Sphaerisporangium krabiense: one gene and its partner. The protein of the gene in region 2 interacts with the protein of the main gene of each other region in a pairwise test. Links are inferred from orthologs where the notes say so. Each region holds a gene or a part of one and is shown on either strand. Other genes may lie near its edges.

What was found.
Region 1: the proteins of rimP (region 2) and rpsL interact in binary tests that used the Escherichia coli proteins (3 or more experiments, as listed by UniProt). The link is inferred for Sphaerisporangium krabiense from one-to-one orthologs.

The regions. Positions count from the first base shown.
Region 1 is NZ_JACHBR010000001.1:753,681-756,988, forward strand. What follows is about bases 315-3,308. They hold rpsL (30S ribosomal protein S12), read right to left. Parts: upstream 2,002-3,308; coding sequence 1,627-2,001; downstream 315-1,626. Other genes in these bases: fusA (elongation factor G), read right to left, coding at 315-1,064; rpsG (30S ribosomal protein S7), read right to left, coding at 1,155-1,625; BJ981_RS03225 (DNA-directed RNA polymerase subunit beta'), read right to left, coding at 2,795-3,308. In the rest of the region: more of fusA, read right to left, coding at 1-314. UniProt on the Escherichia coli protein: With S4 and S5 plays an important role in translational accuracy. Interacts with and stabilizes bases of the 16S rRNA that are involved in tRNA selection in the A site and with the mRNA backbone.
Region 2 is NZ_JACHBR010000001.1:4,914,708-4,917,728, reverse strand. What follows is about bases 1-2,707. They hold rimP (ribosome maturation factor RimP), read right to left. Parts: upstream 1,784-2,707; coding sequence 1,217-1,783; downstream 1-1,216. Other genes in these bases: BJ981_RS38345 (ferritin-like domain-containing protein), read left to right, coding at 2,501-2,707; BJ981_RS38350 (hypothetical protein), read left to right, coding at 1,965-2,504; nusA (transcription termination factor NusA), read right to left, coding at 174-1,193; BJ981_RS21715 (YlxR family protein), read right to left, coding at 1-190. Also shown: more of BJ981_RS38345, read left to right, coding at 2,708-3,001.

The DNA of each region.
Region 1 (3,308 bases), 4.2 Mb from region 2 along the record:
GACGAGCGCTCCTCGCGCTTGTTGGCGTGCATCTGGTAGATCTTGCCGATCCGCTCCTTCTTGCCCTTCACCGAGTTGATCACCGCGGTGCCGGTCTCGAGCGTGCCCGAGTAGATGCGGATGTAGGTGAGCTTGCCCAGGTGCTGGTCGCTCATGATCTTGAAGGCCAGGGCGGCGAACGGCTCGTTCGGGTCCGCGTGCCGCTCGATCTCCTGCTCCTCGTTGCCGACCGCGTGCCCCTTGAAGGCGGGGATGTCGGTCGGGGCCGGGAGGTAGGCGACGATCGCGTCGAGCAGGGGCTGGACGCCCTTGTTCTTGAACGCGGTGCCGCACAGGACCGGGTTGAGCGCGCTGGACAGCGTCGTGCGGCGGATGGCGGCGACGAGCTGCTCCTCGGTGGGCTCGACGCCCTCCAGGTAGAGCTCCATGAGCTCGTCGTCGTTCTCGGCCACGGTCTCGATGAGCTTGTCGCGCCACTCGCGGGCCACCTCGGCGTGGTCGGCCGGGATGTCGACGGTGTCGTACATCTCGCCCTTGGCCGCCTCGGCGCTCCAGAGCAGGCCCTTCATCTTCACCAGGTCGATGACGCCCTTGAAGTCGGCCTCGACGCCCCACGGAAGCTGGATGACCAGCGGCGTGGCGCCCAGGCGCGACACGATCATGTCGACGCAGCGGTGGAACTCGGCGCCGACGCGGTCCATCTTGTTGACGAAGCAGATGCGCGGGACGCCGTAGCGGTCCGCCTGCCGCCAGACCGTCTCGGACTGGGGCTCGACGCCGGCGACGGCGTCGAAGACGGCGACGGCGCCGTCGAGGACGCGCAGGGAGCGCTCGACCTCGACGGTGAAGTCGACGTGGCCGGGAGTGTCGATGATGTTGATCGTGTGATCAAGCCAACTACAGGTGGTCGCGGCGGAGGTGATGGTGATGCCGCGCTCCTGCTCCTGCTCCATCCAGTCCATGGTGGCTGCGCCCTCGTGGACTTCACCGATCTTGTAGTTGATGCCGGTGTAGAACAGGATGCGCTCGGTCGTAGTGGTTTTGCCCGCGTCGATATGGGCCATGATCCCGATGTTGCGGACCCTGGCCAGGTCAAGAGCGGTCGATGTGGCCACTTCTCTCGCGTCCTCGTCGTCTCGTCGTCGCCGCCGGTGTTACCAGCGGTAGTGGGCGAAGGCCTTGTTGGACTCGGCCATCTTGTGGGTGTCCTCGCGCCGCTTCACGCTCGCGCCGAGGCCGTTGCTCGCGTCGAGCAGCTCGTTCATCAGCCGCTCGGTCATGGTCTTCTCGCGGCGGGCGCGGGAGTACTGCACCAGCCAGCGGAGGGCCAGCGTGGTGCTGCGCGCGGCGCGCACCTCCACCGGCACCTGGTAGGTGGCGCCACCGACACGGCGGCTGCGCACCTCAAGGGTGGGCTTGACGTTGTCCAGCGCTCGCTTGAGGGTGACGACCGGGTCGTTGCCCGACTTGTCCCTGCAGCCCTCGAGGGCGTCGTAGACGATCTTCTGAGCGAGCGACCGCTTGCCGCTCAGCAGCACCTTGTTGATGAGCGCGGTGACGAGCGGCGAGTTGAACACCGGGTCTGCGACCAGCTGTCGGCGCCCGGCGGGACCCTTGCGCGGCATCTCAGCTCTTCTCCTTCTTGGCGCCGTAGCGGCTGCGGGCCTGCTTGCGGTTGCGGACACCCTGGGTGTCGAGCGCACCGCGAACGATCTTGTAGCGGACACCCGGCAGGTCCTTCACACGGCCGCCGCGCACGAGCACGATGGAGTGCTCCTGAAGGTTGTGGCCGACGCCCGGGATGTAGGCCGTGACCTCGATGCCGCTGCTCAGGCGGACACGGGCGACCTTACGGAGCGCCGAGTTCGGCTTCTTGGGGGTCGTGGTGTAGACGCGCACGCAGTTGCCGCGAAGCTGTGGGCTTCCTTTGAGCGCCGGAGTCTTGGTCTTAGTGACCTTGTCCTGTCGGCCCTTTCGGACCAACTGCTGAATTGTGGGCACTACTTCTCCGTTTCGCGTCCTGGCCGGTGATACGTCCTTGGGTCGAGTCCGCTCGGCCGTGGCCGGGCTTCGGCTTCCCGTCGTGCATTTCGCAGGTACTGCCGGTGTCATGACCTGCTGATTTACCTCGCACTCCGACCCCCGCGCTCGGGCGTGTCGCGCCCGGCTCACACCCATGCACGAGGTGCGATCGGACTTTGTGGAGGAGTCGCCGCGCGGCCCCGAATCGGGGACACGCCAGCCAGTGCCCACGAGACCGCAGGCACGAAGACCAAGGCTACCCAGCTCGCCACGGCTCGTCAAAACGACTGCCCGGGGCGCGCCCCCGGTGACCCGCGGACCGCTCGGGCGACCGGGCCGAGCAGGGCCGGAGCCCGCCGAACGCCCGGATGGACCACCCGAAGGTCTTCGCGGCTCCCGGCGCCTGCGCCGGTAACCCGAACCTTTCGATCCTCATGAACCGGACGCCGATGGCAACCGGTCCAGGCAATCATCAAAAGTACCACGTACGAAGGAGTGCCGTCCACGTTCCGGCGACGTGGCGACCCTCCGGCCGTCCTCCGATGATCCGCACGCGATTCGCCGGCCCATCGGCCGCGCCGCCCCTGTGCGGCCTCAGACCCGCGCCGGGCCGGATGGGGTCCGTTACCCCACTCCCCTCCTGGGGGGCCGCAGCGGGCTCTTCAGAGCGTCCTCGCGCCCCCTGCGCCGGCCCACCGGCACGGAGCCGGCCGGCGTGAGAACGCCGGATGCCCGGAGAGCCATGCTCTCCGGGCATCCCGTCGTATCGCGCCTAGCGGTTGTACTGACCGAAGTCGTACTCCTCCAGCGGGACGGCCTCGCCGCTGCCCGTGCCGAAGGTGTAGTCGGTCGCGGAGCCGTCGTAGCCGCCGACGGTGTACATCGCCGCCTTGGCCTCCTCGGTCGGCTCGACCCGGATGTTGCGGTACTGGGACATGCCCGTACCGGCCGGGATGAGCTTACCGATGATGACGTTCTCCTTGAGGCCCAGCAGGGAGTCCGACTTGGCGTGGATCGCCGCGTCGGTGAGCACCCGCGTGGTCTCCTGGAACGACGCCGCCGACAGCCACGACTCGGTGGCCAGCGACGCCTTGGTGATGCCCATGAGCACCGGACGGCCGGAGGCGGGGGTGCCGCCCTCGGCGACGACCTCGCGGTTGACCATCTCGAACCGCGGCCGCTCGACGAGCTCGCCGGGCAGCAGGTCGGTGTCCCCGGACTCCAGCACGTTCACGCGCTTGAGCATCTGGCGCACGATGATCTCGATGTGCTTGTCGTGGATCGAC
Region 2 (3,021 bases):
CCAGGCAGCGCGGAGCCGGATGCACGTAGGCACCCCGGCCGCGCGACCGCCCTCGCTGGTCGGGAACGATCACGTTCTCGACCACCACCAGGCGGAGCAGCTCGGACTTTACCGTGCGAACCCGGCAACCCACACATGTTCTGAGAGGGGCCGCCCGGCCACCGTATTCAAGCTTACCTTGTGGAGGCATCGGCGGGACCGACGGCATTGCCCGTATCCCTCGCATCCCCCGGCGGTGCCGCCTGAGTGTCGGGCCGGATGTCGATCCGCCAGCCCGTGAGGCGGGCGGCCAGACGGGCGTTCTGCCCCTCCTTGCCGATCGCGAGGGAGAGCTGGTAGTCGGGCACCGTCACCCGGGCGACGCGACCATCGAGGTCGACCACTTCCACATGTGAAACCCGGGCCGGTGACAGGGCATTCCCCACGAAATCCGCGGGATCCTCCGACCAGTCGATGATGTCGATCTTCTCGCCGTGCAGTTCGGTCATCACGTTGCGGACCCGGGAGCCCATGGGGCCGATGCAGGCGCCCTTGGCGTTGACCCCGCCCCGGCGCGAACGGACCGCGATCTTGGTGCGGTGGCCGGCCTCGCGGGCGATCGCCGCGATCTCGACGGTGCCGTCGGCGATCTCGGGGACCTCCAGGGCGAACAGCTTCTTCACCAGGTTCGGGTGCGTGCGCGACAGCGTGACCGAGGGGCCCTTGTGCCCCTTCTTCACCTGCACGACGTAGCAGCGCAGCCGCTCGCCGTGGACGTACTCCTCGCCGGGGACCTGCTCGGCGTGCGGCAGGATCGCCTCGATCTTGCCCAGGTCGACCAGGACCACCCGCGGGTCCTTGCCCTGCTGGATCACGCCCGCGACCAGCTCGCCCTCGCGGCTCGCGAACTCACCGAAGTTGATCTCGTCCTCGGCGTTCCGCAGCTGCTGCAGGATGACCTGCTTGGCCGTGGTCGCGGCGATACGGCTGAAGTTGCCGGGAGTGTCGTCGTACTCCCGGATGACCTGGCCGTCCTCGTCCAGCTCGGCCGCCCAGATGCTGACGTGCCCGGACTGGCGGTCCAGCTCGGCACGCGCCTTGCCCGCCGCCCCCTCGGTCCGGTGGTACGCGATGAGCAGGGCGTCCTCGATCGCCTTCACGACCAGGTCGAAGGAGATGTCCTTCTCGCGCTCCAGGCTGCGCAGGACGCTCATGTCAATGTCCACAAGGCTCCCCCCTAGCCCCTGCCGCCGTCGCCGCCGGCGTCGTGTTCGTCGTCTTCCAGGCCCGGCCCGCCATCCGGGTCCTCCGGGTCGTCGTCCAGCAGTTCCAGCTCGGCCTCGTCGATCCGGCGGAACTCGACCTGGACCCGCCCCTTGGCGAGCTCGTCCCAGGCGAGCAGGCGCGTCGCGCCGTCCACGGACAGCTTCACCCCCGCGTCGAGGGCCGACAGCACGCGGCCCTCGACCGTGGTGCCGTCGCGCAGGTCGGCCTTCACGAGCCGCCCCCGCGCGCGGCGCCAGTGGCGCGGCTCGGTGAGCGGGCGGTCCACCCCTGGCGAGGTGACCTCCAGGACGTACGGGCCGCCACCCATGACGTCGCTCTCGTCGAGCGCCTTGGACGCCAGCTTGCTGACGTCGGCGAGCTGGTCGAGGCTCACGCCGCCGTCACCGTCCACGATGACGCGCAGCACCCGCCGCTTGCCCGCGGGCGTGATCGTCACGCCCTCCAGGTCGAGACCCTCCATGGCGGCGACGGGTTCGAGAAGCTTGATCAGGCGGTCACGTCGAGCGTCGGCGCCCATGCTGACCTCCCATTGAATATCGGCCGCCCGAAGCGGCGGCCGAAGATGTACCTCGCCCCAACGGTTCACCAGCCTATCGACACCGGGACGCGGAAAGAGCGCCACTCGGACACCCACCCGGTGACGCGCCGTACGATGCTATGTGCCGATCCAGCGAAAGCCGTCATCCACGGGAGGCTCCGTGCGCCAGCGTGCCGTAGCCGTGTCCCGGCGAGCGGTGCTGCGCGGCACCGCCGCGGGCGCGGCCGCCGCCGCCGTCGCGGGCTGCTCCACGGGGCAGCGGGCCGCGACGCCTCCCCGTCCCCTCCCGCCCGACCCCGAGACCGTCCTGCTGACCGAGGTCATCGCCGACAAGGAGCGCATCGTCGCCCTGTACCGCCGGGCCGCGGAGCCGGGGTCGCGGAACGCGGCCGTGCTGCTCGGCTTCCAGCGGCGCCACGAGGCGCATCTGGCCGAGCTGCGCCGCCGCCTGCCGCGGCCGGCCGCGCCTTCCACTCCGGCCCCGTCGCCGTCCGGCTCGCCGCCGGTCCCCTCGCCCTCGTCCTCCTCCTCGGAGCCGGGCGAGAAGGTCTCGATCGGCAGGCTGCGCGAGGCCGAGCGCAGGTCGGCCGCCGCGCGCCCGCGCCAGATCGGCGGCGTATCCCCGGCCCTGGCGCAGTTGCTGGCCTGCATCGGCGCCTGCGAGGCCGCGCACGTGGTGGCGCTGGCGAGGGTGCCGTGATCGCGCCACAGGGGCCCGCGGCCCTGCACGCCCTGAACAAGGCGCTCGACGCCGAGCACGCGGCGGTGTACGCCTACGGGGTCGCCGGCGCGCGCCTGTCCGGCGGGCAGCGCTCCTCGGCCAGGGACGGCTTCAACGCCCATCGCGCGCGGCGCGACCAGCTCCGCGGGCTGATCACGGCACGGGGCGGCACGCCGTCGGAGTCGGGCGCGGCCTACGCGCTGCCGTTCCCGGTGAACGCCGCCGCCGACGCCGTGCGCCTGGCCGCGTTCGTCGAGGAGCGCGTGACCGCGGCCTACCTCGAACTGGCCGCCGTCGAGGACACCGCGCTGCGCAAGCTGGCGGCCCTGGCGATGCAGGAGTGCGCCGTACGCGGGTACGGCTGGAGCCCGCTGATCGCCGACCTGCCCGGCTGGCCCGCGCCCGCGGCGGCCACCCCTGTGCCCACCCCCGCGCCCACGCAGCCGCTGATGCCTCCGCCGGTATCCCTGGGCTGACGTGCCGCGGGAATAGCTCC